Regions from separate parts of the Mesorhizobium sp. WSM4904 genome, predicted to be linked through region 1. Evidence: riboswitches for the same ligand, from Rfam matches in the RefSeq annotation. Region 1 holds a riboswitch; each other region holds the start of a gene.
What was found. Region 1 has a riboswitch for cobalamin ahead of bluB (5,6-dimethylbenzimidazole synthase). Riboswitches for the same ligand answer to the same signal wherever they lie in the genome.

Region 1 (3,707 bases):
ATGACGACGCGGCCGCCGACGCCCTCGGCGTCGATCTCGGGCAGGCGGATCACCGACGTGTTGGCGAACACCGGGGCGATTTCTTCCTGGTCGTCCGGCAGCGCAAGCCAGGTCTGCAGGCCGGAGATCGACATCGGCGCGCCGCGCAGCTCCTCCGGCGTGCGTTCCGAATGGACGATGCCGCGGCCGGCGGTCATCAGGTTCACATCGCCCGGCGCGATCACCATCTCGGTGCCGAGCGAATCGCGATGCCTGATCTTGCCGTCGAACAGATAGGTGACGGTGGAGAGCCCGATATGCGGATGCGGACGCACGTCGATCGCATGGCCGGCGCGCAGGATGGCCGGACCCATGCGGTCGAAGAAGATGAACGGTCCGACCAGCCTGCGTTTCGCGGTCGGCAAGGCGCGGCGAACCTCGAAGCCGCCAATGTCCTTGGCGTTGGGGATGACCATCAATTCGATCTGGTCGCAGGCGAAGGCATCGCCGGCCTCAGGATCGTTACCCGGGAAGAAGCTCATGTCACGACCTCAGGCGAAGCGGAGCGCGGACCTGGCTTTCGCCTTGGCGGCCTCTTCCTCGCGATTGCGCGGATGCTGGGTGGTTTCGAGGCTGTCGAGCAGCTCGCGCGCGGCGGCCGCGATCGCCTCGACGGCGTGGTGGAAGGCATGCTCGTTGCGCTTGGACGGCTTGGTCGAGCCACTCAGCTTGCGCACGAACTGCAAGGCCGCGTCATGGACCTCGTCGTCGGTCGCCGGCGGATCGAAATTGAACAGGGTCTTGATGTTTCGGCACATGCTTGGACTCCTTGCCTGTTTCTCTCTCCCCCACCGCTTCCGTTCTATTCGGCGTCGAGCGGCTCCGTTCCCACCGGCTTGCCGTCGCGCGACAGTCTGATCTTCTCGACCTTGTCCTCGGCGGCCTTGAGCAGCCGGTCGCAGTGGGCCTTCAGCGCCTCGCCGCGTTCGTAGATCCTGATCGACTGGTCGAGCGGGACATCGCCGCGCTCCAGATCATCGACGATCTTCTCCAGCGCGTCGAGCGCCTGTTCGAAACTCATCGCCTTGACGTCTTCGTTAGCTTCATCAGCCATAATTCATCCCTTCATCAGCCGCCCGACATGGGCGGCGACCGAAAATGCCAGTCCTTGCAGATCGTAGCCGCCCTCCAGCAGGCTGACGAGCCGGTTGCCGCTGTGGCGCCCGGCGCGATCCATCAGCTGGCCGGTCGCCCAGTCGAAATCATCCTCGGTCAGGTTGATCTCGGCCAGCGGATCGCGATGGTGCGCATCGAACCCGGCGGAAATGATGATCAGGTCCGGCTTGAATGCATCGATCGACGGCAGCACGCGCGACAGGAAGGCGTCGCGGAACGTGTCGCTGCCGGTGCTCGGCGCAAGCGGCGCGTTGACGATGTTGCCTGCGCCGGTTTCGCTTTTGGCACCGCTGCCAGGATAAAGCGGCATCTGGTGCGTCGAGCAATAGAGCACCGACGGATCGTCCCAGAAAATGTCCTGCGTGCCGTTGCCGTGGTGGACGTCCCAGTCCACGATGGCGACACGCTCGGCCTGATGCTTCTTCTGCGCATGACGAGCGGCGATCGCCGCAGTGTTGAACAGGCAAAAACCCATCGCGGTGGTCTTTTCGGCGTGATGGCCGGGCGGGCGGGCGGCAACGAAGACATTGGCGGCGCGGCCTTCGAAGACATCGTCTATCGCTGCATTGGCGGCGCCGATCGCCGTCACCGCGGCCTGCCAGCTTTTCGGACTGGCGCTGGTGTCGGCATCGATCGAGACAATACCGCTCGCGGGAATGGCCGCGCGGATGCGGGCAACAAAATCCTCCGGATGCGCGTAGAGGATCGTCGCCTCGTCGCCTTCCGGCGCCTTGACACGGTCGAGGGCCGAAAAAGCCTCGTCGTCCAGCACGCGTTCGATGGCGCGCAAACGGTCCGGCCGCTCGGGATGGCCGGGCGGCGTGAGGTGTTCCAGAAATACCGGATGGGTGTAGAGACGGGTAGCCATGGCCCCTAATCTAGGCACCTGCCGCCCGGATAGCCATGTTCCAGCACCGAATGATTGGGGAAAATCGCGCCGTGCCGTGTCGCTGGCGGCATTGGCGCGGCTTCCGCTTCACGATAAGGTCCCATCGCTGCCTGGTGCCCGCGACGCGGGAGAATCGGGAACACGGTTGAATTCCGTGGCGTGCCCAACGCTGTGAGGGGGACCGCGCCGGCAAAAGCCACTGTCCTAGACGGGAAGGCGCCGGATGCGGGTCGATCCCGAGCCAGAAGACCGGCCCGGCAGACATGGTCGTCCGCATGGTCAGGCGGAAGACTGCTTATCGCAAGGGGACAAGCGATGCAGGCACGAACGGCCGCCACGAGCGGCGACGACTTTGACCAATTGGCGCGCGACGCCGTCTACCGGGCAATGTTCACAAGACGGGACGTGCGCAGCCATTTTGTTTCGGACGATCTCGACGATTGCGTGCTTGCGCGGCTGCTGACGGCCGCCCATCACGCGCCATCGGTCGGCTACATGCAGCCGTGGAACTTCATCGTCATCCGCGATGCGGCAAGGCGACGACAGGTGCGCGACCTGTTTCTGGCCGCGCGCGAGCAGGAACTGCCGGCGATCGAGGCGGAGCGGCAGGCGCTCTACCGCAAGCTGAAGCTCGAGGGCATCTGCGAAAGCGCGCTCAACCTTTGCATCACCTGCGACCGACAGCGCTCGAAGAATTCGCCGCTCGGGCGCTGGCACAATCCGGAGATGGACCTCTACAGCACCGTCTGCGCGGTACAGAATTTCTGGCTGGCGGCGCGCGCCGAAGGCGTCGGCGTCGGTTGGGTGAGCATCATCGAAACCGAGGCGTTGAAGCGGCTCTTGTCGATCCCCGAGCATGTCACGCCGATCGCCTATCTCTGCGTCGGCCGCGTCTCGGCATTCGCGCCGAAGCCGGACCTCGAAGCGCATGGCTGGGGCAAGCGGCTGCCGCTGCCCGAGCTGGTGATGAGCGAAACCTTTTGCGGTGCCGGCGAGGCACAGCTCAAGTCGGCGATCGCCCGCCTTGGTTCGGAGGAACGAGCGAAGCCGTGATCAGGCTGCCCTCGTAGGGGCCGCCGATCAAGCAGCCCGGGGCGAATCCCAGCGCGAGCCGCCGAAGGAGCCGAGCGCCTTGTCGCGAAGCTCCCTGAATTTCGACGAGGCCTCGGCCAGCCGCCGATCCCAGTCGGGATTCGGAACCTGGCCCTCGATGGTGTCGAAATAGACCTGCATCAGCGAAGCGATGGCGAAGGGCTCGATGAAGGCAGCCTTGAAAGCCCAGGCGAAGACGATGGCGAGCACGAAGGCCCAGCCGGCAAGCTGCCCCGGCATCACCCAGAGGATGGCGGCTGCCGGGGCCAGCATCAGCAGGAAGATGACGAAGGACACACCCCACATGATCACCGCCAGCCAGACGGCGTTCTTGACCATATGCTTGCCGTTCTGCGCGTAGAGCACGACGCCTTGCCTGGCGGTCTCGAACGGCGAGTTCGAATTGATGCGGATGTTGTAGCCGAGGATGATCTCGTCGACATAGGTCAGCGACAGGCGGACGACCGTGTTGATGAAGCTGACGATGCCGCTCAAGCCGGGAATGGGCAGGAACGCAGCGATACCGCCGATAAGGCCAGTGATGGCGCGGATGGCGCCTTTGACCAGCTGG
Region 2 (3,707 bases), 2.2 Mb from region 1:
GCGTCAGGCCGGCAAAGACCGGTCCATGGACACGCCCGTCTTGCGACCAGGTTTCGGCGCCGGCGCGCAGACCGCCGGAAAACTCCGGCGCGTCGTTGTCGGCGTGGCGCGCCCATTCCGGATCGTCGTGCCTCGCCATCAGGCCGCGGCCGTAGATCGGCACCAGCCGCGACAGGTCCTTGTGCACGCCCGGGCAGTGCAGGCACTCGTTGAAGTTCTCCCAGAAAATCTTCCAGTTGCAGTTCATCACCTTGCTGAGCCGGTGGCCGGTGACGAGCGTCTCCAGCGGCCAGTTCGCAAGGTCGCCGGAAGCAGGATCGAAGGAGGCTTCCGACGAGCCGCCGGCATCCTCGGCAAGGTTGACGAAGACGAAGCCGCGCCAGACCGACAGCGCCACCCGGTAGAGCGGGAAATCGGCCTTGTCGAAGCCTTCGGGCAGCGATTTCGACGGCACCCGCACCAGGTCGCCGCGCAGCGAGTAGGACCAGGCGTGGTAGGGGCAGGTGAGAAGCCTGGCCTTCAGCCGCCCAGCGCTTTCCTGGCAAAGCTGCGAGCCGCGATGCCGGCAGGTGTTGTGGAAGGCTCGCAGGCTTCCGGTTTCGTCGCGCAGCACGACGACTTCCTGCGAGCCGATGCGGGACGTTCGAAAGGCGAGAGGTTCCGCGAGATCGGCCTCGCGGCAGACCATCAGCCAGCTCCGGTACCAGATCGCTTCGAGATCGCGCTGGTAGGCATCGGGTTCCCGATACGCCGTGGCGGGCAATGTCGGCTCGAGGCTGGTAAGACCATAGTAGCGATCGCGTCCGCTCGGATTCGGCTGCATCGGCTTCTCCTTCGCTGCCGACAGCCGACACCCGGGCCGGGCCGTTGTCAATTGCCGGGCATTGTGGCGTCCCGGCACCGCCCTTAAAGTCGTTTCCGACGCTGGCGCTTGCCGGCTGGTCGGGATCGCAAATATGCCTACAAGAACGATGTCGCTCACCGAGGAGCTGGTCGCTCGCTGTTTTCGAGTCGTCGAAGACAGCGGCCCCGATCCGCATGCCGCGCACCTTGATAACGCCGACTATGAGACGATGCTGGACGCCCTGGAGGCTGAACTCCCCGCTGACGAGCCACTCTGGCTGTTCGGCTATGGCTCGCTGATCTGGAAGCCCGAGATCGATCATGTCGAGGAGCGGGTTGCCGTGGCGCGCGGCTGGCACCGTTCCTTCTGCATGAACATGACGCGCTGGCGCGGTACCAAGGAGCAGCCGGGTCTGATGATGGCCCTGGATCGCGGCGGGCAGTGCAAAGGTGTCGCTTTCCGACTGAACGGCAACGACCGCCGGCAGGCATTGGACAAGCTTTTCCGGCGCGAGATGACGCTGAAGCCGACAAGCTATCATCCTCGGCTCCTCAACCTGACGGGCAACGCCGGACGCTTCCAGGCGCTGGCCTTTGTCATCAACCGCAAAGGCACGACCTATGCCGGTCCGATCGAGGAGAAGGTGGTGGTCGAGCGGCTGGCGACATCCTGCGGCCATTGGGGCTCGGGCGCGGACTATCTCTACAATACGGTGAAGAACCTCGAGCAGCGCGGCATTCACGACCGCCATTTGTGGCGATTGCAGCAGCTGGTTGCCGAGCGGATCGCCGCTTCTTAGAGCATGTCTCACGAAACAGGGAACCGGTTTCGGGACAAAGACATGCGTGGGATCAGAAACCCAAACCCGTGCCGCAATCACGCTGCGGCGTGACGGATTTTGGTTTGCCGGGCGCGACGATTCTGCCTATAGTCGATCGCGTCGTCGGTTCCGTTTTTGGAGCCAAGAGGGAATGCGGTGAGGGTGGAGTTTCCGCCCAAAGCCGTGGCTGCCCCCGCAACTGTGTGCGGTAGTCCTCTCCATAAACCACTGAGGATTTTCCTCGGGAAGGTGGGGAAGGGCGCGGATCCGCGAGCCAGGAGACCTGCCGGCGACGGGAAAGTTGACTTCGATGCCCTCGGGTGGAGGGCGAAAGGACAAGACATGAATACCGCTTCCGTCTCCCTCGGCGCCTCCGTCTCCTCGCAGTCGCGCATCATGCAGCTGGCCTTGGCCGCGCTGCTCGGCATTTTCGTCGTCGGTTTCGTCGGCTTCTCGCATATCGATGCGGTCCACAACGCCGCCCACGACTATCGCCATTCGATGGCTTTTCCCTGCCACTGAGCAAGGCCTGACATCATGAATCTGTTTCGCAACGTCGTGTTCATCGCGGCGATCGCGGGGCTAGTGGCGGGCATAGCGCTCGCCTGCATGCAGGCCTATGCGACCGTGCCGCTGATCCTGAAGGCGGAAGTCTATGAAAAGGCCGGCAGCGGTCATCACCACGATCACGCCGCCGCCAGCACAAGCAACAACGCAATGAGTTCGGCCGCTCCGGCGGACAACGCGATGAGCAGCGTGACTCCGGTGCCGGCGGAAGCGGCTGCTCCGGCCGAGGACGAGGGCTGGGCGCCGGCCGACGGCTTCGAGCGCTTCGCCTTCAACGTGGTCGCCAACATCGTCACCGGCATCGGCTTCGCGCTGATCCTGGTCGCGATCTCCGAATTCGCCGGCGGCATCGGCAACTGGCGCCAGGGCGTGTTCTGGGGCCTTGCCGGTTTCGCGGTTTTCACCCTGGCGCCTGGCCTCGGCCTGCCGCCCGAACTGCCGGCGATGCCCGCGGCCGACCTTTTGCCGCGCCAGATCTGGTGGATTTCGACAGTGGCCGCGACGGCCGCCGGGCTCGGTTTGATCGCTTTCCGAAAGTCGTTGCCGCTTGCGATCCTCGGTGTTGCGCTGATCGTGGCGCCGCACATTGTCGGTGCGCCGCAGCCGGAAAGTTTCGAAACGGCAATTCCGGAAGGTCTACATCACCAGTTCGTCGTTGCGGTGACGCTCACCGATCTGGTTTTCTGGCTGGTGCTGGGCGCAGTTGTCGGCGTGGTGCGCGGCCGCTTCACCGGCACGGCGACCAGCCTGCGCGGCAGCTTTGCCTGATCGCGCCAAGGGTCGTCTGACCTTCATCGTCGGCGGGGCGCGCTCGGGAAAGAGCGCGCATGCCGAAACCTTGGCGACGGCGAACCCATCGCCCTGGACCTACATTGCAACCGCACAAGCCTATGACGACGAGATGCGCGAGCGCATCGCGCTGCATCGCGCGCGCCGCGGCGAAGGCTGGGTCACCGTCGATGCGCCGCTCGATCTCACCGACGCGATCGAGGCCTTGCCCGATCACCAGCCGGTGCTCGTCGACTGCCTGACATTGTGGCTGACCAATCATATGCTGGCCGACCATGACATCGAGGCCGAGTGCCGGCGGCTGACCGATGCGCTGTCGCGGCCGCGCGGACCCTGGTTCGTGGTGTCGAACGAAGTCGGGCTCGGCATCGTGCCGGACAACGCGCTGGCGCGCCGGTTCCGCGACGCCGCCGGCCGGCTCAACCAGCAGGTCGCGGCGGTCGCCGATAGCGTGTTGATGATGGTGGCGGGGCTGCCGCTCAAGGTGAAATAACATGGCCGAAATCGACGACAAGACCATCGACGACAAGACCATCAACGAGGGGGACGCCGAACGCCATCGCGCCAAGATGGCCAAGCGCAAGGCGGTGCAGGATGCCGAGGTGGCCGGCAAGACGATCGAGAAGGGACTGCTGATCGTCAACACGGGGCCGGGCAAGGGCAAGACCACGGCTGCCTTCGGGCTGG
Region 3 (3,707 bases), 2.3 Mb from region 1:
ATGGCGGGCGACGCTGTCGATCCAGAGATCGACCGACATCGGGTGGCGCAGGTCGCGAAGGGCAGCAAGCCGCATCGAGGGCAGTCTTTCAGCGTCCGCCTTCCAGGCGGCGGCGAGGCCGGCAAGGTCGCTGTCGGTGAAGGACAGCGCCACGACATCCGCAGGCGTCTGCCTGAGGTCGATCGGCTCGGCGAGATCGTCGAGCGAGGCGGATGTCGTGGTGAGGATATGCATCGCTTTTCGTGTTGGGCTTTTCGTGCTTGCCTCAGCCGGCGAGGATACGCTCGACCGCTGGGCGATTCAGCCCCTTGAGGCCGATGACGACGAGCCGCGAGCGGCGATCGTCCGCAGCCGTCCAGGCGCGGTCGTAATAGTGATTGACGCGCGGGCCGACGGCCTGCAGCAGCAGCCGCATCGGCTTGCCGCCGACCTCGACGAAGCCTTTCACGCGCAGCACGTTTTCCTGCTCGGCGGCGAGGGCGACGCGTTTTGCCAGCTCGTCCGGATGCGAGATCGACGGGATATCAATGACGAAGGAGTCGAAATCGTCATGCTCGTGGTCGAGCTCGTCGTCGTGATGCGTCTTGCGGTTCTCGATGTCGTCCTCGACGGCAAGGCCGAGGCCGAGCAGGACCGACGGATCGACCTTGCCGTGCGTCGTCGGCACCACCTTCACGGCACGCGCCACATGCTCGCCGATGACGGCGTTGGCGCGCTCCGAGCCCGCCGCGTCCATCAGGTCGCTCTTCGACAGGATGATCAGGTCGGCGCAGGCGATCTGGTCCTCGAACACCTCCTCGACCGGATCGTCATGATCGAGGGAATCGTCGGCGGCGCGCTGCGCCTGGAGCGCGTCCATGTCGGAGGCGACGCGGCCACCGGCCAACGCCGGGCCGTCGACCACGGCAATGACGCCGTCGACGGTGACGCGGCTCTTGACCGTCGGCCACTGAAAGGCCTGAACCAGCGGCTTCGGCAGCGCCAGGCCGGAGGTTTCGATCAGGATGTGGTCGACCTTCGGCGAGCGCGACAGGATCTGGTCGAGCGCCGGCACGAAATCGTCCGCCACGGTGCAGCAGATGCAGCCATTGGCGAGCTCGACGATGTTCTCCTCCGGGCAGGTGTCGATGCCGCAGCCCTTCAGGATCTCGCCGTCGATGCCGACTTCGCCGAACTCGTTGACGATGATCGCCAGCCGCTTGCCCTTGGCGTTTTCGAGCAGGTTGCGGATCAGCGTCGTCTTGCCGGCGCCGAGGAAGCCGGTGACGACGGTGCACGGAACACGGGAAACGGAAGCGTTCATGGTCAGTCCTTCAGGAGATCGAGAGGCGGGATACGAGCAACCAGGCCGCGTTTGAGGGAATCAGGCCGGCCGCGCCACGGGATGAGGCCATCGGTCGACGTGGCGAAGAGCTTCGCGCCGGCGACGAGGTCGGCGCCGCTGGTCGTTTCCAGGTCGCCGAAGACATAGCTCCAGCAGCCGTCGCGCAAAAGCGCGGCGCTCAGGCGGCGCTTGCAATTGCCGAGGCATTCGACAGTGCGGATGCGGATATCCTGGCCCGACGCTGCGCTGCGCGTGTCCTCGGCCAGCAGGGCGCCGGCGCGCGGATGCGCGTCCGAACCGCTCTCGCCGCGGCAGGACGAGCAGACGATGACGGTCACGCCGGCCAACGCGTCGGACTCGGACGAAATGTCCGCACTGCTTGCCGGGAAACTGCCGTTGCGATCCAAAACCAGGCTCCTTGCCCGGAAAACCCGCCGGGCGTTCGGATACTTAAAGTCTCAGACGGCAGGTCTCCTGGCTCGCGGGTCATCGCCTTCTCGTGCCGCCTTCCCGGGGACATCCCAGTGGTTTTCGGCTGAGGCTCGTCGCTCACAGTTGCGGGGACAGCCGCGGATTTGGAATTTTTCAACTCCGCACCGCATTCCCTCTTGGCTCCTCCCTTTGCCGGGAGGAGACCGTCTGGGTCAGGATTTAGGCTTACGACTATGCGCCTGTCAACGCGCGGCTACGACACCCGGATGTCGGCCAGCGCCGGTCCAAGGTCGCCGGCTGGCGTCACCTCGATCGCCTCCAGGCCGAGCCAGGATTGCATCTGCTTCAGCTCTTCGAGCAATTGGGCAGCCGTTTCGGGCGGAGCGCCGGCTTCAGCATAGGCGGCGTGGACGCGCAGCACGCTGGCCGGGCGATCGGCCCGCAAGTCGACACGCGCGACGATCCGGTCGCCGAGCAGGAAGGGCAGCACGTAATAGCCGTATTGGCGCTTTTCGGCCGGCGTGTAGATCTCGATGCGGTAGCGGAAGTCGAAGAGCTTTTCCGTCCGCGTGCGCTCGAAGACGACGGGGTCGAACGGGGCGAGCAGCGCGCGCGCCTCGACCCTGCGCGGGAGGCGGGCGTCCTTGTGGAGATAGGCGATCTTGTCCCAGCCTTCGACCCGCACCGGCAGCAACTCGCCGGCCTCGACCAATTCCTCGATCCTGTCTTTGGTGTCGCCGGGTGCCAGACGAAAGTAGTCGCGCAGGTCGCCATAGGTGGCGATGCCATGGGCGCGGGCGGAAATGCGCAGCAATTCGCGATGCGCGTCCTCGACCGAGGGTACAGGCAGGTCGAGCACGGCCTGCGGCAAAACGCGCGCGGGCAGGTCGTAGTAGCGCTCGAAGCCGCGCCGGTAAGCGGTGGTGATGCGTCCGGCCCAGAACAGCCATTCGAAGGCGTGCTTGGCCTCGCTCCAGCCCCACCAGCCGCCATTGCCCTTGTGGCCCTCGATGTCGGAGGCGGCGATCGGCCCGCGTTCTGCGACTTCTTTATAGATCTCGTCGATCATCGTCTTGCGCTCACGACCCCATTTGGCGAGGCCGAGATACATTTCCTCGCCGCGTTCGGCGCGCTGCATGCGCCAGCGCAGGAGCGGATAGGTCTCGACCGGCAGGAACGACGCCTCGTGCGCCCAATATTCGAAGATGGCGCGCTTGCGGGTCACGGCTGCATTGTCCAGCAGCGCAAGCGGGTAGGGGCCGAGGCGCGAATAGAGCGGCATGTAATGGGCGCGCACCACCGCGCTGACGGAATCGATCTGCAGCAGGCCGGTCCGGGAGAGCACGCGGGCGAGGTGCCGGCGGTTGGGCTCGCCGCCCGGACGAGGGTCCGTAAAACCCTGCGCGCCGAGCGCGATGCGCCTTGCCATGCGAAGAGAGATTTTTTCCTTCATCAGGTGCCTTTGCCTCGATCCGTTTACCTGATTTCCAGCCGGTGATTCCAGCCATGCTAGCAGGCAAATGGCGGGAGATATGTCAGGAGAGAAAAGTGGAGTAAAAAGTGAAGGAAATCAAACAGGAGCGGATCGGACCAGTTTCTTCCGATATGGCGTCCAGCGCCGGATTTTGAACAAGGTTTGACTTGCGTCGCCGAAACCGCTGCGCTAACCCTCGCCGCGTTGCAGCATGGGCCCCTTTAAAACGGTTCAGCGGTTAAACTGTCACGCTTCCGCATTAGAGTCCGTTGCTGTAATCAAAGTGAACTGGCCCGCCAAAGGAAAGTCGCCGCATGAGCGCACTCCTAAGTTCGTATCTGCCCATCGTCCTCTTCATCGCAGTGGCGATGGTCGTCGGTCTCGCGCTGATCATCGCGCCGTTCTTGGTGGCCTACCGCAATCCCGACCCGGAAAAGCTTTCCGCCTATGAATGCGGGTTCAACTCCTTCGACGACG
Region 4 (3,707 bases), 1.0 Mb from region 1:
GGGGAGAAGGGAAGGCGCCTCAGCCCTTCACGGGCACCCAGATTTCCAGCCCGCCATTGCCGCTGCGTGCATCGAATTCCGGCCCGTAGCGCTCGAATTCCGGGGCGTCGGCGATCTCGTGTCCCGAGGCCGGCAGCCATTTGTTCCAGATCGTGTTGACGGTGCGGCGGATGGTCGAGATGTGCTCGCGATGCGTGAACACCGCGTATTTCTGCGCCGGCACCCGCACCCGGAAGAACTCCTTGGGCAGGTCGGAGAAATCGCTCACCTCGACACCGGCGATGTAGTCGAAATTGCCGGCATCGTCGCCATTGACGCAGACGCCGTAGGCGACGTCGCCGACCTCGCCGGGAATGTGGCCGATATAGGGGCCGAAGCGCTGCCACAGCATCGGGATGCCGGCGCTGCTCTCGCAGCTGTAGCGCTCGCCGAGACCGGCGATGAGGAAGGGCCGGCTGGTCTCGAAGCGCGGCGGTTCGAGTGCGGCGAGAAATGAACTGTCCATCAGGATAGGCTCCACGAGGTCGAGATTTTGGGTCGAGCCCTGCGCGCGCACCAGTTCCGGCGTGGTGCCGAACTGCTCGCGGAAAGCCCGCGTGAAAGCCTCATGCGAGTTGTAGCCGGCATCGAGCGCGACCGACAGGATGTCGGGCGCGCCGCCCGCAAGCTTGCGCGCCGCTTCGCTGAGCCGGCGCGCCCGCACGTAGCCCATCACCGACCGTCCGGTCGCGGCGCCGAAGGCGCGCGTCACATGGAAGCGCGACACGCCGCTGCTTGCCGCGACATCGTCGAGCGAAATCGCATCGGGCAGACGGCTTTCGACAAACCACAGCGCTTTCTCGGTCGGGTTCATGGCTCCTCGCATTTGGCGGGGTGACACTAGCCACCGCGCCGACAGCCAGTTTGATCGAAATTGCGCGGTGAGCGAAGTCGAAACGATGTTGACAAACGAAGGCGGCATTCTCTAGTGCGTAACGTTATTACATAACGAAGGGAGAACAAAATGGCAGCTGTAGTGAGGGGATGCGCGGCGGCCCGTTGCGACTCGCGCGCGGACAACCTACGATGGTGGCGTCATGGTCCCCGAGCCGCAAGGCGAGGGGTGAAAAGGGAACACGGTGAGACCTGCTTCGGGTCGAGGCCGTGGCTGCCCCCGCAACTGTGAGCGGCGAGCTCCATCCGAACGCCACTGGCCGGCAAGGCTGGGAAGGCGGATGGCGCAACGACCCGCGAGCCAGGAGACCTGCCATCGACACGAGTTGACCGGACGGGGTGTGCCGGGAGGAGACGCGGGCACCGGTCTTGTCGGCCGGCTCGTCCAGCATCCTTCCGTCGCCATTTTTGGAGAGTGACGGAATGCTGGACGGCTCCATCGATCATATCCATCAAGCCATCGGATATGCGGCCGGGAAATACCATCCGGGCAACCTGGCGGGGCTTGGCTCGTGATGCCGCCGGTCCTCGAAGCCCATGGCCTCGGCGCGACGGCCAACGGCCGCGCGCTGGTCGACAATGTCAGCCTGTCGCTGGCGGCGGGCGAGCGGCTGGCCATCGTCGGCCCCAACGGCGCCGGCAAGACGACGCTGCTGCGCATGCTGTGCGGCGCTCTGTCGCCGAGCCGCGGCGAGGTACGGCTGGCCGGACGCCGGCTGGACAGGATCGCAGCGGCCGAGCGCGCCCTCAGCATCGCCGTCGTCGGCCAGACGGACCAGCCGGATCCGCGACTTGCCGTCATCGACTATGTCGAGCTTGGCCGCGTCCCGCACGCCGGCCTGAGGCGCCGGCGCGACGACCGCGACATCGTCGTCGAAGCGCTGCGGCGGACCGGGCTCTTGCCGCTGCTCGCGCGCACCATCGGCTCGCTGTCCGGCGGCGAACGCCAGCGCGCGCAGCTCGCCCGCGCTATCGCGCAGGAGCCGAAAATCCTGTTCCTCGACGAGCCGACCAACCACCTCGATCCGCGCGCCCGCGGCGAGCTGCTCGACCTGGTGGCCGGCTTCGGCATGACCGTCGTCGCCGTGCTGCATGATCTCGCTCTGGTGGCGCCCTTCGCCACCCGTGTCGCGGTGATGAGCAACGCCCGGCTGCACGCGCTGGCGCCGCCGCGCCAGGCGCTGGCGCAGCCGCTCATCCGCGAGGTGTTCGGCATCGACGTGCTGCATCTGCAGCACCCGACCGAGGATCGCGAGCTCACCGTCTTCGACCTTGCCGGTCGCGCTTCCTCGTCAGCCTGAACCGTCCAAACAAGGAGCAATCTTCCGATGAAACGCCTCGTGCCGTCCCTTGCCTTGTCGCTTTTCGCCTCGGCGGCTGTTGCCTTCCCGGTCACCGTCGACAGTTGCGGCAAGCCGCTCACCTTCGACGCCCCGCCGAAGCGCGCCGTCATCCAGGACCTCAACATGGCCGAGATGGCTTTCGCGCTGAAGCTGCAGCCGTCGATCGTCGGGCTCACCGGCATCACCGGCTGGTACAAGGTCGGCCCCGAATTCAAGGCCGAGCAAGGGTCTATTCCGGAGCTCGCGCCGAAATATCCGACGCTGGAAAACCTCGTCGCCGTCGAGCCCGATTTCTTCTTCGCCGGCTGGTACTACGGCATGAAGCCGGGCGGCGAGGTCACGCCCGACACGCTCGCCCCGCACGGCATCAAGACGCTGGTGCTGACCGAGAGCTGCGTCCATCTCGACAAGAACCGGCCCGCCGCCTCGATGGACCTGCTCTTTGGCGATGTCGAGAAGCTGGGCAAGATCTTCGGCAAGGAGGCCGAGGCGGATAAGCTGGTCGCCGGCTGGAAGGCCGAGCTCGCCGACATCACCGCCAAGGTGGGCGACCGTAAGGGCACGCGCGTGTTCCTCTACGACTCCGGCGAGGACAAGCCCTTCACCGCCGGCAAGTTCGCCATCCCCAACGCCATGATCGCCGCCGCGGGCGGCGAAAACATCATGGCCGACATGGAAACGAGCTGGGGCAACACCGACTGGGAGACGGTCGCTTCGCGCAATCCGCAATTCCTCATCCTGCTCGACTACCAAGATGGCGGCGGCTATCGGAAGCTGCTCGATTTTCTCAAGGCGCATCCGGCAATGAAGGAGACCGACGCGGTCAGGAACGAGCGCTTCGTGGCTCTGCGCTACGCCGAGCTGACGCCCGGACCCGCCAACATCGAGGCGATCGGCAAGATCGCCAGGGCCATGCATCCGGAAGCGTTCTAGACTTGCACAAGAGGCCATTCACCCTCGCCATGACGCTGGGCGCGATCCTTCTGGTCGCGCTCGCACTGCTGTCGATCGCCTATGGCTCGACGCTGATACCGCTTCGCGAGGTTTTCGGCGCCCTGGCGCGTGCGGCCGGTCTGAACGGCCAGGCCGTGCCGGGACCTGTCGGCGGCATCGTCGTCGACCTCAGGCTGCCGCGCACGCTGCTGGCGATCTCCGTTGGCGCCGGCCTCGGTGTCGTCGGCGCGCTGCTGCAGACCGTCACCCGCAACGACCTCGCCGACCCGTTCCTGTTCGGCCTCTCCTCGGGCGCCGCCGCCGGCGCGGTCTCGGTCATCACCATCTTCGGCGACAGTTTCGGCATCTGGACCTTGCCGGTGGCGGCCTTCACCGGCGGCATACTGGCGGCGGCTATCGTGCTTCTGCTCGTGTCGCGGGTGAGAGGGCAAGGGCCCGAGCGGCTGATCCTCGCCGGGCTCGCCGTTTCCTTCATGT

Region 2: linked by a shared signal. The riboswitch ahead of QAZ47_RS17285 (CbtB domain-containing protein) and the one ahead of bluB (5,6-dimethylbenzimidazole synthase) in region 1 are both predicted to bind cobalamin.
Region 3: linked by a shared signal. The riboswitch ahead of QAZ47_RS17090 (DUF1636 family protein) and the one ahead of bluB (5,6-dimethylbenzimidazole synthase) in region 1 are both predicted to bind cobalamin.
Region 4: linked by a shared signal. The riboswitch ahead of QAZ47_RS23295 (ABC transporter ATP-binding protein) and the one ahead of bluB (5,6-dimethylbenzimidazole synthase) in region 1 are both predicted to bind cobalamin.

Annotation. Positions count from the first base shown of each region.
Region 1 is NZ_CP121354.1:5,870,830-5,874,536, forward strand. Features, by position in the region: gene QAZ47_RS28530 (pirin family protein) at 1-521, opposite strand, end outside; gene QAZ47_RS28535 (DUF2277 domain-containing protein) at 531-797, opposite strand; gene QAZ47_RS28540 (exodeoxyribonuclease VII small subunit) at 842-1,093, opposite strand; gene QAZ47_RS28545 (histone deacetylase family protein) at 1,097-2,023, opposite strand; cobalamin riboswitch at 2,139-2,317, shown strand; gene bluB (5,6-dimethylbenzimidazole synthase) at 2,360-3,097, shown strand; gene QAZ47_RS28555 (hypothetical protein) at 3,125-3,707, opposite strand, start outside.
Region 2 is NZ_CP121354.1:3,630,462-3,634,168, forward strand. Features, by position in the region: gene QAZ47_RS17275 (aromatic ring-hydroxylating dioxygenase subunit alpha) at 1-823, opposite strand, end outside; gene QAZ47_RS17280 (gamma-glutamylcyclotransferase) at 957-1,643, shown strand; cobalamin riboswitch at 1,772-1,970, shown strand; gene QAZ47_RS17285 (CbtB domain-containing protein) at 2,007-2,186, shown strand; gene QAZ47_RS17290 (CbtA family protein) at 2,202-2,999, shown strand; gene cobU (bifunctional adenosylcobinamide kinase/adenosylcobinamide-phosphate guanylyltransferase) at 2,992-3,513, shown strand; gene cobO (cob(I)yrinic acid a,c-diamide adenosyltransferase) at 3,515-3,707, shown strand, end outside.
Region 3 is NZ_CP121354.1:3,589,482-3,593,188, forward strand. Features, by position in the region: gene cobN (cobaltochelatase subunit CobN) at 1-234, opposite strand, end outside; gene cobW (cobalamin biosynthesis protein CobW) at 266-1,303, opposite strand; gene QAZ47_RS17090 (DUF1636 family protein) at 1,306-1,731, opposite strand; cobalamin riboswitch at 1,771-1,979, opposite strand; gene QAZ47_RS17095 (winged helix-turn-helix domain-containing protein) at 2,010-3,209, opposite strand; gene QAZ47_RS17100 (NADH-quinone oxidoreductase subunit A) at 3,545-3,707, shown strand, end outside.
Region 4 is NZ_CP121354.1:4,851,956-4,855,662, reverse strand. Features, by position in the region: gene QAZ47_RS23300 (AraC family transcriptional regulator) at 20-853, opposite strand; cobalamin riboswitch at 1,061-1,266, shown strand; gene QAZ47_RS23295 (ABC transporter ATP-binding protein) at 1,446-2,234, shown strand; gene QAZ47_RS23290 (ABC transporter substrate-binding protein) at 2,262-3,209, shown strand; gene QAZ47_RS23285 (iron ABC transporter permease) at 3,239-3,707, shown strand, end outside.